Regions from separate parts of the Streptomyces albofaciens JCM 4342 genome, predicted to be linked through region 1. Evidence: riboswitches for the same ligand, from Rfam matches in the RefSeq annotation. Region 1 holds a riboswitch; each other region holds the start of a gene.
What was found. Region 1 has a riboswitch for cobalamin ahead of CP973_RS33565 (ribonucleoside-diphosphate reductase subunit alpha). Riboswitches for the same ligand answer to the same signal wherever they lie in the genome.
Positions count from the first base shown of each region.

Region 2: it holds a riboswitch for cobalamin, as region 1 does, so the genes downstream of both, metE (5-methyltetrahydropteroyltriglutamate--homocysteine S-methyltransferase) here and CP973_RS33565 (ribonucleoside-diphosphate reductase subunit alpha) in region 1, are expected to answer to the same signal.
Region 3: it holds a riboswitch for cobalamin, as region 1 does, so the genes downstream of both, CP973_RS12315 (cobalamin biosynthesis protein) here and CP973_RS33565 (ribonucleoside-diphosphate reductase subunit alpha) in region 1, are expected to answer to the same signal.

Region 1 is NZ_PDCM01000002.1:3,152,233-3,158,087, forward strand. It holds gene CP973_RS33550 (GNAT family N-acetyltransferase) at 1-294, shown strand, start outside; gene CP973_RS33555 (TolB family protein) at 345-1,703, opposite strand; gene CP973_RS33560 (TolB family protein) at 1,746-3,065, opposite strand; cobalamin riboswitch at 3,381-3,544, shown strand; gene CP973_RS33565 (ribonucleoside-diphosphate reductase subunit alpha) at 3,704-5,855, shown strand, end outside.
Region 2 is NZ_PDCM01000001.1:4,091,560-4,097,414, forward strand. It holds gene CP973_RS18310 (AfsR/SARP family transcriptional regulator) at 1-881, shown strand, start outside; gene CP973_RS18315 (lysophospholipid acyltransferase family protein) at 910-1,617, opposite strand; gene metE (5-methyltetrahydropteroyltriglutamate--homocysteine S-methyltransferase) at 1,870-4,188, opposite strand; cobalamin riboswitch at 4,379-4,605, opposite strand; gene CP973_RS18325 (hypothetical protein) at 4,845-5,855, opposite strand, start outside.
Region 3 is NZ_PDCM01000001.1:2,745,827-2,751,681, reverse strand. It holds gene CP973_RS12330 (lysozyme) at 1-220, shown strand, start outside; gene CP973_RS12325 (inorganic phosphate transporter) at 569-1,909, shown strand; gene CP973_RS12320 (hypothetical protein) at 1,964-2,200, shown strand; cobalamin riboswitch at 2,400-2,546, shown strand; gene CP973_RS12315 (cobalamin biosynthesis protein) at 2,674-3,654, shown strand; gene CP973_RS12310 (cobyric acid synthase) at 3,713-5,308, shown strand; gene CP973_RS12305 (putative cobaltochelatase) at 5,308-5,855, shown strand, end outside.

The DNA.
Region 1 (5,855 bases):
CCCGGCAGTCCGTACGCCGAGATAGCCGGGCCCGACGAGGGCGAGTTCCGGATGCTGGCCGTCGCCCCCGCCGGCCGCGGGCGCGGCATCGGCGAGGCGCTGGTGCGCGCCTGCATGGACCGCGCCCGCTCCCTGGGCCTGCCCCGCATGGTGCTCTCCGCCCTGCCGCACATAAAGAACGCCCACCGCGTGTATGAGCGCATCGGTTTCACGCGCACACCTGAGCGGGACTGGGAGCCCGTGCCGGACATCACGCTGCTGGCGTTCACCTGCGACCTCGGCGAGGCGGCATAGCGCCGGGCCGGCCCCGTGCGCCCGGCCCGGCGCCGGGTTACGGCATCGGGTTACGGCAGCATTCGCCGTACGAACACATCCGTGACCCCATTCGTGTCCCCCGGCACCAGATTCGCCGCGTCCGAGTCGAAGGCCACGGTCAAGCCGATGGCGTCGGTGGAGACGTTGGAGGACCAGCCCGGGTCGGGTGTGCTGTCGACGGGGCGGCTGACGCGTTCGATGACGCCGGTGCGCATGTCGCGGACGAAGACGTCCGTCGCGTTGTTGGTGTCGTCCCGTACGAGGTCCGGCGCCGAGGACTGGAAGTACAGGCGACCGTTGTCGGCGGACAGCACGCCCAGGCCGGAGGAGCCGGTCTGCGGCTGCTTGCCGTCGTAGGTGTAGGACATCTGCTCCGTCGTGCCCTTGACGAGGTCCCGTACGAACAGGTCGGCCCGGCCCGTCGGGTGGCCGGGCACCACCTCGCCGTACTGGCTGGAGAAGACCACGTAGCGGCCGTCGGGGCTGAGCGAGGCGTTCCAGGCGCCGACCGTCTCGCCGGTGGAGGAGAGGCTCCCCACGCCGGTGCGGCCGGTGTCCAGGTCGTGCACGTAGAACGGGTAGCTGTGCGGTCTGCGCAGATCGGCCCGGTCGCGGGCGGCCGCGGCGGGGGCCGGGCGCAGGTTGGCGGCCTTGGAGGTGAAGCCGACCGTACGGCCGTCGTAGGTGATCGCCGGGTTGGCGGAGGGCCCGTTGGCCTGCTCTCCGGTGGCGGTGACGCTCACCCGCTCGACCGCGCCCGTCTTCCGGTCGCGGACGAAGATGTCCTGGGCCTTGTTGGTGTCGCCGGGCACCAGGTCCTCACGACTGGAGGCGAACGCCACGTACCGGCCGTTGGCGCTGATCACGGGCATCTGGGAGCCCTGCTTGCCCTGCGGCGGCTTTCCGTCGAGGGTGACGCTCTCGGTGCGTCCGGTCCTGCGGTCGTGCACGAAGATGTCGGTGGCGGCGTTGGTGTCCCCCGGCACGAGGTTGGCGGCACCGGAGGCGAAGGCGACATACCGGCCGTCGGCGCTGATGGTGGGCGTGGACGACCAGGAGTCGGCCTGGGTGCCGTCGCTCGCCACGTTGACGCGTTCGACGGCGCCCGTGCGCAGGTTCTTGACGAAGATGTCCGGCTGGCCGTTGGTGTCGCCGGGCACCAGGTTCGTCGCGTCGGAGCCGAACACGGCGAACCGGCCGTCGGCGCTGATCATCGAGCCGGACGAGCCGCCGTTGCCCTGTGTGCCGTCGGCGGCGACGCTGGCCCGCTCGGTGCCGGACGGCGGCGCGGACCGGGCGGCGGCCGTCGTGGCGGGCAGCAGCGCGGCGAGCGCGCACACCCCGGTGACGGCGGCGAGTCTTCGTACGGTGGTGCGGGTGGACCTCATGGCGGATTCCCCTCCTGGTGAATGCGTGCGTCGCCGTTGACGTCAGTGCGTGAGCCGGCGGACGAAGACGTCGCCCGTCCCGTTCGTGTCACCGGGCACCAGCCCGTCGTCGCGCGAGTCGAAGACCGCCAGCCGCCCGGCGGCGTCGGGCACCGCGGTATTGGTCCAGGAGGACGACTGGCCGCCGTCCGCGGTGACGTTGATCCGTTCGACCCGCCCGGTGCGCAGGTCGCGGACGAAGGCGTCGACCTCGCGGTTGGTGTCGCCGGGCACCAGGTTGGTCGCCGCGGAGGTGAAGAAGAGGCGCCGGTTGTCCGCGCTGAGCCGCCCGTCGGAGGACCAGCCGTTGCCCTGGGCACCGTCGTGCGCGCGGGACGCCATCCGGGTGGTGCCCTTCCCCAGGTCGCGGACGAAGATGTCGTACGTGCCGTTGGTGTCGCCGGGCACCACGTCGTCGGCCACGGAGGCGAAGACCGCGTGCCGGCCGTCGGGGCTCAGCCGGGGGAACGGCGACACGCCGACCACGGCGCCCGTCGAGCCGAGGCTCGCCACGCTCGTCCGCCCGGTGTCCAGGTCGTGGACGTACAGGGGGTCCTGCGGCGGCGGGCGGCGGAAGCCGGGTCCGGCGGGGGTGAGGTTCGTCGCCTTGGAGGTGAACGCGACCCGACGGCCGTCGGCGCTGATCGACGGGAAGGCGGAGGGGCCGTCGGCCTGCGTGCCGTCGCTCGCCACACTGACCCGTTTCGTCGTTTCCTTCTGCACATCGTGGACGAAGATGTCCAGGCGCTCGTTGGTGTCGCCGGGCACCAGGTCCGCGCGGTACGAGCCGAAGGCGAGGTGGCGGCCGTCGCCGCTGAGGGTGAAGTTCTGCACCCCGTAGCCGTACGGGGACGTGCCCGCGCCCGCGGTGGGGCTCGTGGTGCGGCCGGTCAGCCGGTCGTGGACGAACACGTCGCCCTCGCCGTTGGTGTCGCCGGGCACCAGGTTCGACGCCGAGGAGTAGAAGGCCACGTACCGCCCGTCGGCGCTGATCTCGGGTGATCCGGACAGGGCGTTGCCGCGCGTGCCGTCACCGGCGACGCTGACCAGGTCGACCTTTCCCGTCCGTAAATCCTTGACGTACACGTCTTGTTGGCCGTTGGCGTCGGCGGGTCCCAGATTGGTGGCTTCCGAGGTGAATGCCACGAACCGCCCGTTCGCGCTGAGCGTCGGACCGCCCGAGAAACCGTTTCCCTGCGTTCCGTCCGCGGCGACGCTGACCCGTTCGGTCGCCGGGGCCGCCGGCCGTGCCGCGGTGGCCGTCGCGGACAGCACCCCCGCCACGGCACACGCTCCGGCCAGCAGCCCCACGGCTCTCGCCACGCCGCGCGCAGCACCGTTTCTTCGCATGTCTCCCCCCTCACATCAGGCCCCCCACCCGCCCCGCCGGGCGACGGAGCAGACAAGGAGCCAATACGCTTCAGGAGTCCCGGTCAACGCATCAGGGACATTCCGCGCCACCAATACGCCCCCTGCATCAGCCCCCGTCCAGGAGGGCCGCCGGGCCCCGGCCGGAAGGCCCGGAACGGCTTCAGGAAGCCTCCGCAGGGGCTTCTGGGCGGCCCCGCAGCGCCCGGCGAACGGCCTCGGAACGGCTGCCGAATACCACGGCTCCGGACAACCCCGCGCCAACGCGACACAAGATATGGGGGTGGGTGCACGAGGCAGCACAAGATGTATGCTCGTGCTCGCTGTCGTCGCAGGGGAATCCGGTGCGAATCCGGAACTGTCCCGCAACGGTGTACGAAGTGCGGCAATCCGCACCCGTGAGTCCGAAGACCTGCCCGCAGTACGCCCGCGCCATCCCGGCGCGGTCGTCGATACGTCCGGGCCTCGCGGGTTGGGCCGGTGGACGCTGCGCGGTGTGCCCGCGCGCCCCTCGCCGTGCCAGGGGTGCCGCACGCCCGTACGCGGCCCTCCGTGCCTCCCCCGGGCCCCCGCCGAGTGAGGGAGAGCAGCACGTGACCATCGCGCCAACGGAGCCCGCGTCAGACCGGCAGGTCGTGCAGCCCGCGAAGGACACGAAGCCCCGGCAGGACGCCGGCGGCCGGGCCGAGGACGGCCCCGGCGCCGCGCTGCTGCGCACGCTGACCGACCTCACCGCCGACCTGGACGCCACCGACCCCGGCAAGGTCGCCGCCGCCGCGCTGCGCGGCCGCCACCCCGGCTCCGACGAGGCCGAACTGCGCTCGCTGGCCATGGAGGCCGCCGCCGGCCTGATCGGCGACGAGCCGCAGTACTCCAAGCTGGCCGCCCGCCTGCTGACGCTCGCCATCGCGGAGGAGGCGGCCGCGGAGGGGGCGACCGCCTTCTCCGCCTCCGTCGCCGTCGGACACCGCGAGGGCCTGATCGCCGACGACACGGCGGAGTTCGTACGGACCCACGCGGCGCGCCTGGACGAGCTGGTGGAGCGCGCCCTCGCGGACGGCGCCGACGACCGGTTCGGCTACTTCGGCCTGCGCACCCTGCACTCCCGCTACCTGCTGCGCCACCCGATCTCCCGGCAGGTCATCGAGACCCCGCAGCACTTCCTGCTGCGGGTGGCCTGCGGCCTGGCCGAGGACCACGGCGAGCGGGCCGTGGACGACGTCGCCGAGCTGTACCGGCTGACCAGCACGCTGTCGTACCTGCCCTCCTCCCCCACCCTCTTCAACTCCGGCACCCGGCACCCGCAGATGTCCTCCTGCTACCTGCTGGACTCCCCGCTGGACGAGCTGGACTCGATCTACGACCGCTACCACCAGGTGGCGCGCCTGTCGAAGCACGCCGGCGGCATCGGCCTGTCGTACTCCCGGGTGCGCGCCCGCGGCTCGCTGATCCGCGGCACCAACGGCCACTCCAACGGCATCGTGCCGTTCCTGCGCACCCTGGACGCCTCGGTCGCGGCCGTGAACCAGGGCGGCCGGCGCAAGGGCGCGGCCTGTGTCTACCTGGAGACCTGGCACGCGGACCTGGAGGAGTTCCTGGAGCTGCGCGACAACACGGGCGAGGACGCCCGGCGCACCCACAACCTGAACATCGCGCACTGGATCCCCGACGAGTTCATGCGCCGCGTCGAGGCGGACGCCGACTGGTCGCTGTTCTCCCCCAGCGACGTGCCGGAGCTGGTGGACCTGTACGGCGACGAGTTCGACGCCGCGTACCGCGAGGCGGAGGCCGCGGGCCTGGCCGTCAAGCAGGTCCCGGCGCGCATCCTGTACGCGCGGATGATGCGCACCCTCGCGCAGACCGGCAACGGCTGGATGACCTTCAAGGACGCCGCCAACCGCACCGCCAACCAGACCGCCGAGCCCGGCAAGGTGGTGCACTCCTCGAACCTGTGCACCGAGATCCTGGAGGTCACCGACGACGGCGAGACCGCGGTCTGCAACCTCGGCTCGGTCAACCTGGCCGCCCACCTGGGCGACGACGGCGAGATGGACTGGGAGCGGCTGGACGCCACGGTCCGTACGGCCGTGACCTTCCTGGACCGCGTGGTGGACATCAACTTCTACCCGACCGAGCAGGCCGGCGCCTCCAACTCGCGCTGGCGGCCGGTGGGCCTGGGCCTGATGGGACTCCAGGACGTCTTCTTCCGGCTGCGGCTCGGCTTCGACTCGCCCGAGGCGCGGGAGCTGTCCACCCGCATCTCCGAGCGGATCATGCTCGCCGCGTACGAGGCGTCCGCCGACCTCGCCGAGCGGCACGGGCCGCACCCGGCCTGGTCCGCAACCCGTACGGCCCGGGGCGTGCTGCACCCCGACCACTACCCGAACGCCGAGCCGCGCTGGGCGGACCGGTGGGCGGCGCTGCGCACCCGTATCGCGGCGACCGGCATGCGCAACTCGCTGCTGCTGGCCATCGCGCCGACCGCGACCATCGCCTCGATCGCGGGCGTGTACGAGTGCATCGAGCCGCAGGTCTCCAACCTGTTCAAGCGCGAGACGCTGAGCGGCGAGTTCCTCCAGGTCAACGCGTACCTGATCGAGGAGCTGAAGGCGCTGGGCCTGTGGGACGAGCGCACCCGTGACGCACTGCGCGAGGGCAACGGCTCGGTGCAGGAGCTGGACTGGATCCCCGCGGAGATCCGCGAGCTGTACCGCACGGCCTGGGAGATCCCGCAGCGTGCCCTGA
Region 2 (5,855 bases), on a different contig from region 1:
AGGACCTGGCCGATTCGGGGACCGGCGCCCGGCAGTACGAGCAGACGGTCGTCCGCCTGCTGACGGCCGCGCTGGCAGCGCGGGACGCCCGTGCCGAGGGGCGGCTGCGCCTGCTCATGATCCACTTGCACGTCATGGCCGGCCGTCTCGCGGAGGCGGACCGGGAGGCACGGGCGGCCATGGCCCTCCGGCGCCACTGCGCGGATCCCGTCCTGTCCTCCCACGCCCTCAACGAAAGCGGCATCATCGCGGGCCTGCAAGGCCGCCACGACGACGCGGAGGCACTCCTGACACAGGCGCTCGCCGCCTATCGCAGCTACGGAAACCACAACAGTGCGGCCAGTGTGCTGGGCAACCTCGCGCGCACCTACCAGGACACCGGCCGTATCACCGAAGGAGTGGACCTGGCCGAGCAGTGCCTGGCCCTGTACCGGGAGATCGGTGCGACGGTACGGCTGGCCACCGGCCACTACGAACTCGGCGTGGCCCTGAAGCAGGCCGGGCGCCCGGAGGACGCTTTGCGGCATCTCGGCCGAGCCGTGGCCATCTACCAGGACAGCAGGCAGTGCCTGTGGGAGGCCATGACGTACTGGCGGATGGCCGAAGCCCACCTCGCCGCGGGCCGCCCGGCGCAGGCCGCCGGGCGAGCCGAAGAGGCCCTCGCCATCCTGCACGGCCCCAGCGGCCGTTGGGCCCGCGCCAACGCCCTCACCGTCCTCGGCCACGCCCTCCGGCGGACCGGGCACGCGGACCGCGCCCGCGTCTGCTGGCAGGAAGCCCTGGAGACGTACGAGGAGCTGGGCTCCCCGGAGGCCCCCGCCGTACGGAGGCTGCTGCCCGCGGACGGAACGGCACCACCGGCGCACGACGCGGACGGGTGAAGGGCTTCGCCGGCTCGCCGCCCCGCGCTCACCGGAACCGCCGTACCAGCCCCCACTGCGACTGCTGCCGCGCCTTGGCCTCGTTCGCGTACTCGTCCACGTACTCCTGCCCGGAGAGTTGCAGGATCTCGTACATGATCTCGTCGGTGACGGCGCGCAGCGCGGCGTGCTCGCCGTCCAGGCCGGCGAAGCGGCCGAATTCCAGCGGCTTGCCGAAGCGGATGGTGATGCGCATGGCGCGTGGCAGGCGGCGGCCGGTGGGCTGGGCCTCGAACGTGCCGATCATCGCGCACGGGACCACCGGCACCTGCGCCTTGATCGCCATCGCGGCCACGCCCGTACGGCCCTTGTAGAGCCGTCCGTCGTGCGACCGCGTCCCCTCCGGGTAGATCCCCAGCACCCGCCCCTTGCGCAGCACCGCCAGCCCGGACCGCAGCGCGGCCTGCGCCGCCTTGCCGCCGGTCCGGTCCACCGGAATCTGCCCGATGCCCCGGAAGAACGCCGCGGTCAGCCGCCCGCGCACACCGGGCCCCGTGAAGTATTCGGACTTCGCCAGAAACGTGACCCGCCTCGGTACGATCACCGGCATCACAAAATGATCCGAGAACGACAGATGGTTGCCCGCAATGATCGCGGGCCCGTGCAAGGGCACATGCTCCAGCCCCTCCACCCGCGGCCGGAAGACCAGCCGTAGCAACGGCCCCAGAATCACGTACTTGAGCACCTGATAGAACACAGGGCCTCTCCTCACTCTCCGGAACCGGCTCAACGGCACTGTTTACGCAGGTCAGACGAGGTGCAGGAGGACGTAGTGTAGATGCCGGGACGAGCGTCCGTAACCACCCGTGGGGGTACCGGTGAGGCTTGCGCCGGAAGGCGGTGGTGAGCGGCCGGGAGGAGGCTCGGGCGTGCGCCCTCCCGGCCGTCGGCGGCACCCGGCCGTCACCGGTATCCGGCCGTCACCGCTTCCGTCGGCCACCGGCCCCGGTCAGGACGAGGCGATCTCCGCCCGGACGGTCCGCGCGGCGGCGACCAGATTCTCCAGCGAGGCACGGGTCTCGGGCCAGGCGCGGGTCTTCAGGCCGCAGTCCGGGTTGACCCACAGGCGCTCGGCGGGAATGGCGTCGAGGCCCTTGCGCAGCAGGCTCGCCATCTCCTCGGCGCTCGGCACGCGGGGCGAATGGATGTCGTACACCCCCGGCCCGGCCTCGCGCGGGTAGCCGTGCGCGGCCAGTTCGCGGGCGACCTGCATATGGGAGCGGGCGGCCTCCAGGCTGATGACGTCGGCGTCGAGATCGTCGATGGCCCGGACGATGTCACCGAACTCGGCGTAGCACATGTGCGTGTGGATCTGGGTACGGTCGCGCACGCCGCTCGTGGTGAGGCGGAACGCCTCGGTGGCCCAGGCGAGGTAGGCGGCGTGACCGGCGGCGCGCAGCGGCAGCGTCTCGCGCAGGGCGGGCTCGTCCACCTGGATGACCGAGGTGCCCGCCGCTTCGAGGTCGGCGACCTCGTCGCGCAGGGCCAGGGCCACCTGGCGGGCGGTGTCGGCGAGCGGCTGGTCGTCGCGGACGAAGGACCAGGCCAGCATGGTGACCGGGCCGGTCAGCATGCCCTTGACGGGCCGGTCGGTGTGGGACTGGGCATACGTCGTCCAGCGCACCGTCATCGGCTCGGGCCGCGAGACGTCACCGGCCAGGACCGGTGGGCGCACGTACCGGGTGCCGTACGACTGGACCCAGCCGTGCTGCGTGGCGAGGTAGCCGGTCAGCTGTTCCGCGAAGTACTGGACCATGTCGTTGCGCTCGGGCTCGCCGTGCACCAGGACGTCGATGCCCGCCTTCTCCTGGAAGGCGAGGATCTCGCGGATCTCGTTCCCGATGCGTTCCTCGTAACCGGCGGTGCCGATCCGTCCGGCCCGCAGGTCGGCGCGTGCGGTGCGCAGTTCGCCGGTCTGCGGGAAGGAGCCGATGGTGGTGGTCGGCAGCAGGGGCAGGCCCAGATGGGCCCGCTGGGCGGCGGCGCGCTCCGCGTACGGTGCCGGGCGGCGGCCGTCCGCGTCGGTGACGGCGGCGGCGCGGGCACGTACGGCGGGGTCGTGCGTGATCGCGGAACCGGCACGGGACGCCAGGTCGGCCCGGTTGGCGGCCAGTTCGGCGGCGATCGTGTGGGTGCCCTGCGCGAGACCGCGGGCGAGCGTGGCGATCTCGGCCGTCTTCTGCTCGGCGAACGCGAGCCAGCGCAGGATCTGCGGGTCGATGTCGCGTTCGACCGCGGCGTCGAGCGGCACGTGCAGGAGGGAGCAGGAGGCGGCCACGTCGACCCGGTCGGCCAGCCCCAACAGGGTCCCGAGCGTGGCCAGCGACTTCTCGTAGTCGTTGATCCAGATGTTACGGCCGTTGACGACACCGGCGACCAGGCGCTTGCCGGGCAGGCCGCCCGCCGCGGCGAGCGCGTCCAGGTTGCCGGCGGCGGCCTCGGTGAAGTCCAGCGCCAGACCGTCGACAGGGGCCTTGGCCAGGACCGGCAGGGCCTCGCCGAGCTGGTCGAAGTACGAGGCGACCAGCAGCTTCGGGCGGTCGGTGAGGGCGCCGAGGTCGCGGTAGGCGCGTTCGGCGGCGTTCAGCTCGGCCGGGCTGCGGTCCTGGACCAGGGCGGGCTCGTCCAGCTGCACCCACTCGGCGCCGGCCGCGCGCAGATCGCCCAGGACCTCGGCGTACACCGGCAGCAGCCGGTCGAGCAGGGTCAGCGGGTCGAAGTCGGCGGCGACACCGGGGGCGGGCTTGGCCAGCAGGAGGTAGGTGACCGGGCCGACGAGCACCGGGCGCGGCGTGTGCCCGAGGGCCAGCGCCTCCGTCAGCTCACCGACCTGCTTGGCGGAGTCCGCGGCGAAGACCGTTTCGGGCCCCAACTCGGGCACGAGGTAGTGGTAGTTGGTGTCGAACCACTTCGTCATCTCCAGCGGCGCCACGTCCTGGGTGCCGCGCGCCATCGCGAAGTAGCCGTCCAGGGCGCCGGCCTCGACTGCGGCGCGGTGCCGGTCCGGGACGGCACCGACCATGACGCTGGTGTCCAGGACGTGGTCGTAGTACGAGAAGTCACCGGTCGGCACTTCGTGGACGCCGGCGTCCACCAGCTGCTGCCAGTTCGCACGACGCAGGTCCCGCGCGGTTTCCACCAGGGCGTCCGCGGTGACGCGGCCCTTCCAGTAGCCCTCGATGGCCTTCTTCAGTTCCCGGTTCCGACCCTGGCGGGGGTAGCCGTACACGGTGGCCCGTGCTGCCGCGGCTGCGGGCTTCGCTGTCACGGAACTCTCCTTCACGGACGTGTTCTTGAGTACGTCCCGGGGACGGGACGAGAACGCGAAGGAACGACGCGCCGGACGAGCCGCGAAGCGTGCGCCGACGCTCCTGCCCGCCTGACGTGTACGGTTCCGGACTACGTCCGAAACGCTCCCAACCCGCCCTCGAGGTCTCCGGGATGACCGCGCACGCATGGACGCGCGCGGGCAACGGGCAGGTCTTCGGACTCGCGGGCACGCCTGCCGGGCTCTCCCGGCGGACACCTACTGGCCGTCGCTTCCCGGATCCGCGGCCCGGATCCAGTGCGTATGACGGCGGTCGTTCCCGCTCACCGCTGCGGGGCAGTCCCGGATTCCCACCGGGTTCCCTCTTACGACGCGCCTGCCTGGCGGGCAGGGCGAACCAGCTGCACCGGACACAGTAGATCGGTCAGGGCGTGGGCGGACACCCCTGTTCATATGGCGGGATGGCGCATGAGACGGGGAGGGCGGGGAGGGCGGGAGTGGTTCGGCCCGCACGGACCCGTACGGAGCGCCGGAGCTGTACGGAGCGGGTGACAGACGCCGAAGCCGTACGGGATACGGCCGGGACCGGGACCCGTACAGCTTCGGCTTCGGTTTCGGCTTCAGCCTCGGTTGGTGGTGGCTACGTGCCGGAGGGCTCAGCCGGCAGGCGGCTGCGACGCGGCGGAGGAGTAGCGGCCGGACGCGAGTTTCCATTCCCGGTGGAGGGTGCCCAGCGGGATGCGCTTCTGGAAGAGCGGAGTGCCGAAGATCGTCAGCTGGGCCTGGAGCGAGCCGCTCAGATCCAGTCCGCCGAAGGCCTTCCAGTCGGCCGTGACGGACCCCTTCCCGTCGGAGGAACCGGCGGCCGCGGCGCTGGCCTCGCCCCGCAGATACGGAGCGACATCGGCGCTCACACCGACCGCACCGTACAGGCCGACGCTCGCCTCGGTACCTAGCGTGGCTTTCGCCCGGCCCGCCGCCGTCACGGCGGCCTGCATGGGGGTGGAGTGCATGCCGGATTCGCTGACGGGCTTCCAGCCCCCGGCCCAGGAGTAGCTGCCGCCGACCCGGAAGTCGCCCTTGAGGTCCTGCTTGATGTCGACGCTGACCCGGCCGTCCGCCTCGACCGCGAGGTAGCACGTGAGGTCGAGGTTGACGACGACCGGGACCGGGCCCACCTGGATGACCGGATCGGCGTGGAGCTTGGCGAACGGCATCCGCAGCGGCTTGCCGCTCGCGGTGGAGGCGGCGGCCTGCCCCTTGAAGCGCCACTGCGAGGACCAGTCACCGGACAGCCCGATGAACGCGCCGCCGGGCGCGGTGCGGCCGGCGGGGGCGGGGCTGGGCGTGGCGTGCGGGCGGCTGCCGTCGTAAGCGAACTCGACCTTGGGCGACAGCTGTACGAAGCCGGCGACCGAGGCCGCGGCGCTCGCCGGGGCGTCCTCCGCGGTGGCCACCGACGCGCCGACGTCCAGACGCAGACTGCCGAGGGGCAGCGTGGCGCCGTGCGGACCGAAGCGGCGCTCACCCTGCTTCGCCCAGGAGACCTTCACCCCCTTGACCAGCGGCTCGACCGAGACGGCCGCCGGATCGACGGGCACCTTCCCGTCGGCCTTGCCCTTGCCGAGCAGCGCGTCGAGGGTGGCCGGGGCGGTGTTGACCTCGGT
Region 3 (5,855 bases), on a different contig from region 1:
CACGACGGCGCGGTGGTGGAACGGCTGCACCGGCGGCAGCCGGGCGTTCGCCGCCACCCACCCGCTGTGGCTGGCGAACTGGCACAGCACGCCCGGCAAGCTGCCGGCCGGCTGGGCGTACCCGAGCTTCTGGCAGTACGCGAACCACGGCGCGCTGCCGGGCGACCAGAACAAGTGGAACGGCACGGCCGCCCAGCTACGGCGCTTCGCCCGGGGCTGAGGCGGAAAACCAGGGCAACCGCGGCGCGGTGCGGGACGAGGCGACCGAGCATCCAAGCCCCCGACCACTCAAGCCCCCCCGGATGTCCGAGCCCCCGGATGCCCGAACCCCCGGGCACCCAAGCCCCCGAGCGTCCAAGCCCCGGCGCATATGCCGCCCGGCACCCGGTACGCCTGGGACGCACGGGGCTCCCGTGCTGATGCGTACGGGGCCCGCGTGACGCCTCGGGCGCCTCCGCGCCACCCCTGCGGGGGCGTCACCGCGGCGTCCGGTCCAGTTCACCTTCCGTTCACCCGTCGTCCGTACGGTCCCGAGCGTTACTGACCATCGAACTGATTGCCTGGGTGAATGGAACACATCACGCTTCTCATCGGGATCGTGATCGTCACGGCCTTGGTGTTCGACTTTACGAACGGCTTCCACGACACGGCCAACGCCATGGCCACCACCATTTCCACCGGGGCACTCAAGCCCAAGACGGCGGTGGCGATGTCGGCGGCCCTCAACCTGCTCGGCGCATTCCTGTCCGTGGAGGTCGCCAAGACCATCTCCGGCGGGATCATCGACGAGACCGCCGGCATCAGACCAGAGGTGATCTTCGCCGGACTGGTCGGCGCCATCGTCTGGAACCTCGTCACCTGGCTGGCCGGGCTCCCCTCCAGCTCCTCGCACGCCCTCTTCGGCGGCCTGATCGGCGCGACCCTGGTGTCCGTCGGCGCGAGCGGCGTGCACGGCGGCGCCGTTGTCATGAAGGTCCTCATCCCGGCCGTCGCCGCGCCGATCGTGGCCGGTCTGGCCTCGATGGCCGCGACCCGGCTGACGTACCGGCTGGCCCGCGACCGCGCCGAGGAGGACACCGCCAAGGGCTACCGCGCCGGGCAGATCGCCTCCGCCGCCCTGGTCTCCCTCGCCCACGGCACCAACGACGCCCAGAAGACGATGGGCGTGATCACCCTGGCGCTGATCACCGGCGGCGTCGTGGCACCGCACGCCGACCCGCCGCTGTGGGTCATCGCCTCGGCGGGCCTGGCCATCGCGCTCGGCACGTACCTGGGCGGCTGGCGGATCATCCGCACGATGGGCAAGGGCATCACCGACATCCAGCCGCCGCAGGGCTTCGCCGCCCAGACCGGCGCCGCGGCCACCATCCTGGCCTCCTCCCACCTCGGCTTCGCGCTCTCCACCACCCAGGTCTGCTCCGGCTCCGTCATGGGTTCCGGGCTGGGCCGCAAGGGCGGCGTGGTGCGCTGGTCCACGGCGGGCCGGATGGTCGTCGCCTGGGGCCTGACGCTGCCGGCCGCCGGTCTGGTCGCTGCGGGCGCCGCGCTGCTGGCGGACCAGGGCGACTGGGGCATCGCGACCGTCGCGGTCCTCGCGCTCGCCGTCTGCGGCGCGATCTGGGTGGCCTCCCGGCGCAAGCCGGTGGACCACACCAACGTCAACGAGGGCCCGGCCGCGGAGCCCGCGGGTGTCGTGACCGCCGCCCTCCAGGCCGTCTCGCCGCCGCCCGCCGGCCCGGTCGCCACCGAGCCCGCGACGGCCGCCACGATCCCCGCGCCCGCGGTGGCCGGGGCGCGGCTCACCGACCCGGTCGGCGCGGCCCCGGTGATCGCCGCCCCGGTGGCCGCCCACCCGCACGAGAAGCACGGGACCGAGCCCCGCGCCAAGGCCGGCTCGGCCGCCGGCTGACCCCGCCGTACGGCTCCCCGCCTCCCCCGGCTTCCACGAAGGAACGAGAACGCAATGAGCATCGACTGGGCAGCGCTCGGCCAGGTCTTCGGCGTCACGCTGGTCGTGACGGTCGGCATCGTGGGCCTGTTCACCCTCGGCATCGTCGGCACGTCCCGCAAGCCCCGGCAGGAGGGCGAGGCGGTGGCCGCCGACGGTCCCGGCGGGGCGGCGCGGGCCGGCGCGTACGCCTGCTTCGCGCTGTGCGCGGCGGCCGTGGCGTACGGCATCTACCTGATCGTCGCCGCCTGACCGGCACCGGCACGGCGCCCCGGGGCGTCCGGTGGCCGCGGCACCCGCCGCGGTCACCGGGCGCCCCGTCGCCGTCCGCGGGCAGTGGCCGCCTGTGTCCTCCGACACAGGCGCGGCCCCCGCCCCGCGCCGCAGGTCAAGCGCGAGTTGACGGGCTTCGCGGAGCGTGGTGGACTGCCGGAGCCAATCGGCGACAGATGAGGAAGTCCGGTGAGAATCCGGCGCGGTCCCGCCACTGTCACCGGGGAGCGCTCCTCCATCAAGGGCCACGGTCCGCGTCCGGGACGCGGGTTCCGTACGGACTGGAAGGCCGGGGGAAGCGCCGATCCGGGGAGCCAGGAGACTCTCGTCGCCGTACCCGTCGAACCAGGGCGCGGACCCTGAGTGAGGACCTACCGCCATGCCCGGCCGCAGTTCGAGACCCGCTGGACGTACCCCGCTGCCCCTCCGAGGCGCGACGGCGGTCTGATCCGATGCGTGCCGAACACGCCGGCTACGCGTGCGGCGCGGCCCTCGGTTTCCTCGGCGACCTGGTCGTGGGCGACCCCCGGCGCGGTCACCCGGTGGCCGCCTTCGGGCGGGCCGCGGCGGCCGTGGAGCGCCGCCTGTGGAGCGACGGCCGCGGGCGCGGAGCCCTGCACACCGCACTGCTCGCCGGCGGCACCGCCGCCGGTGCCACGCTGCTCACCCGTGCCGTACGCCGCTCCCCCGCGGCCTTCCCCGCCTCCGTGGCGCTGACCGCCGCCGCCACCTGGGCCGTCCTGGGCGGCACCTCGCTGGGCCGCGAGGCACGGGCCGTCGGCGGGGCGCTCGCCGTGGGCGACCTCGATGTGGCGCGCGAGCGCCTGCCGCACCTGTGCGGGCGCGACCCGCAGGCCCTGGACGGGCAGCAGATGGCGCGCGCGGTGGTCGAGTCCGTCGCCGAGAACACCTCGGACGCGGTGGTCGGCGCCCTGGTGTGGGGCGCGGTCGCCGGTGTTCCCGGGCTGCTGGCGTTCCGCGCCGTCAACACGCTGGACGCGATGGTGGGCCACACATCGCCGCGCTACCGCCGCTTCGGGTGGGCCTCGGCCCGCCTCGACGACGTGGCCGGCTTCCCCGGCTCCCGGCTGACCGCCGCGCTGGCGGTCCTGGCCGGTCCGGACCGGCGGGGCGCGTGGCGCGCCTGGCGGCAGGACGGCGCGTCCCACCCGAGCCCCAACGCGGGCCCGGTGGAGGCCGCGTTCGCGGGCGCGCTGGGCGTACGGCTGGGCGGCACCCTGGCGTACGGCGGCCGGGTCGAGCACCGGCCGGTGCTCAACGGCGGCACCGGGCGCCCCGTCGCGGTGCCGGACATCGAGCGGGCCGTACGGCTGTCGCGCCGGGTGAGCGCGCTGGCCCTGGCGGCCACGGTCACGGGCCGGCTGGCGGCCGGGGCGGTACGCCGGTCCCGTACGGCCGGGAGGGCCAAGTGAGCAGCAGCAACGTACGGACGGCGAGGAGTGCCAGGTGAACGGTTCGGGTGGGGCGCCGCTGGGCGGCGGGCTGCTGGTGGCCGGCACCACGTCCGACGCGGGCAAGAGCGTGGTGACGGCGGGCATCTGCCGCTGGCTGGCCCGCAAGGGCGTCAAGGTGGCGCCGTTCAAGGCGCAGAACATGTCGCTGAACTCGTTCGTGACGCGCGAGGGCGCGGAGATCGGGCGGGCGCAGGCCATGCAGGCCGCGGCGGCGCGCGTCGAGCCGAGCGCGCTGATGAATCCCGTGCTGCTGAAGCCGGGCGGTGACCGCAGCAGCCAGGTCGTGCTGATGGGCAGGCCGGTGGGCGAGCTGAGCGCGCGCGGCTACCACGCGGGGCGCCAGGAGCGGCTGCTCGGCACGGTCACGGGCTGTCTCCAGGAGCTGCGCCGTACGCATGACGCGGTGATCTGCGAGGGCGCCGGCAGCCCCGCGGAGATCAACCTGCGGCGCACCGACATCGTGAACATGGGCATCGCGCGCGCCGCCAGGATTCCGGTCGTGGTGGTCGGCGACATCGACCGGGGCGGCGTGTTCGCCTCGTTCTTCGGCACCACGGCGCTGCTGTCCCGGGAGGACCAGGCGCTGGTCGCGGGCTATCTCGTCAACAAGTTCCGCGGCGATGTGACGCTGCTGGAACCCGGCCTGGAGATGCTGAAGGGGCTGAGCGGACGGCCCACCCTCGGGGTGCTGCCGTTCGCGCACGGCCTCGGCATCGACGAGGAGGACGGCCTCCGCGTCTCGCTGCGCGGCGCGGTCCGCGAGAGCGTCGTCGCGCCGCCGCACGGCGCGGACGTGCTGCGCGTCGCCGTGGCCGCCGTACCGCTGATGTCGAACTTCACGGACGTGGACGCGCTGGCCGCCGAACCGGGCGTCGTGGTCCGGTTCGTGGACCGCCCCGAGGAACTGGCCGACGCCGACCTCGTCGTCCTGCCCGGCACCCGCGGCACCGTCCGCGCGCTCCAGTGGCTGCGCGAGCGCGGCATCGCGGACGCGGTGCGGCGGCGGGCCGCGGAGGGCCGCCCGGTGCTCGGCATCTGCGGCGGCTTCCAGATGCTGGGCGAGCGCATCGAGGACGAGGTCGAGTCGAAGGCCGGGACCGTGGACGGGCTGGGGCTGCTGCCCGTACGCGTACGGTTCGCGGCCGAGAAGACGCTGGCCCGGCCGTCCGGCGAGGCGCTGGGCGAGCCGGTCGAGGGATACGAGATCCACCACGGCGTGGCGGAGATCGACGGCGGGGAGCCGTTCCTGGCAGGCTGCCGGTCCGGGGCCGTCTGGGGCACCCACTGGCACGGCTCCCTGGAGAGCGACGGTTTCCGGCGGGCGTTCCTGCGGCGGGTGGCCGCCGACGCGGGCCGCGCGTTCGTCCCGGCGCCGGACACCAGCTTCGCCGCGCTGCGCGAGGAGCAGCTCGACCGGCTGGGCGACCTGATCGAGGAGCACGCGGACACGGACGCGCTGCTGCGGCTGATCGAGGGCGGGGTCCCGGCCGGGCTGCCGTTCGTGCCGCCGGGGGCACCGCCGATACCGCCGCCGTCCCCCGCCCCGGCCGCGTCCGCCCCGGCCGCCGCCCCGCCCGCACACCGCACGTCCCTCGAAGGGGGTACTCCTTAATGGCATCGGTCCCTTACCCGTTCACCGCGGTCGTCGGCATGTCCGACATGCGGCTGAGCCTGCTGCTCAACGCCATCTCGCCGGCCATCGGCGGGGTGCTGGTCCGCGGCGAGAAGGGCACCGCGAAGTCCACGATCGTGCGCGGTCTGACGGCGCTGATGCCCGATGTGCCGGTGGTCACCGGCTGCCGGTTCTCCTGCGACCCCGCCGCGCCGGACCCCGCGTGCCCGGACGGCCCCCACGAGACGTACGGCGCCGAGGAGCGCCCGGCCCGCATGGTCGAGCTGCCGGTCGGCGCGTCCGAGGACCGCCTCGTCGGCGCGCTGGACATCGAACGGGCCCTGTCGGAGGGCGTGAAGGCGTTCGAGCCGGGCCTGCTGGCGGACGCGCACCGCGGCATCCTGTACGTGGACGAGGTCAACCTGCTCCACGACCACCTCGTGGACCTGCTGCTGGACGCCGCCGCCATGGGCGCCTCGTACGTGGAGCGCGAAGGCGTCTCCGTACGGCACGCCGCGCGCTTCCTGCTCGTCGGCACCATGAACCC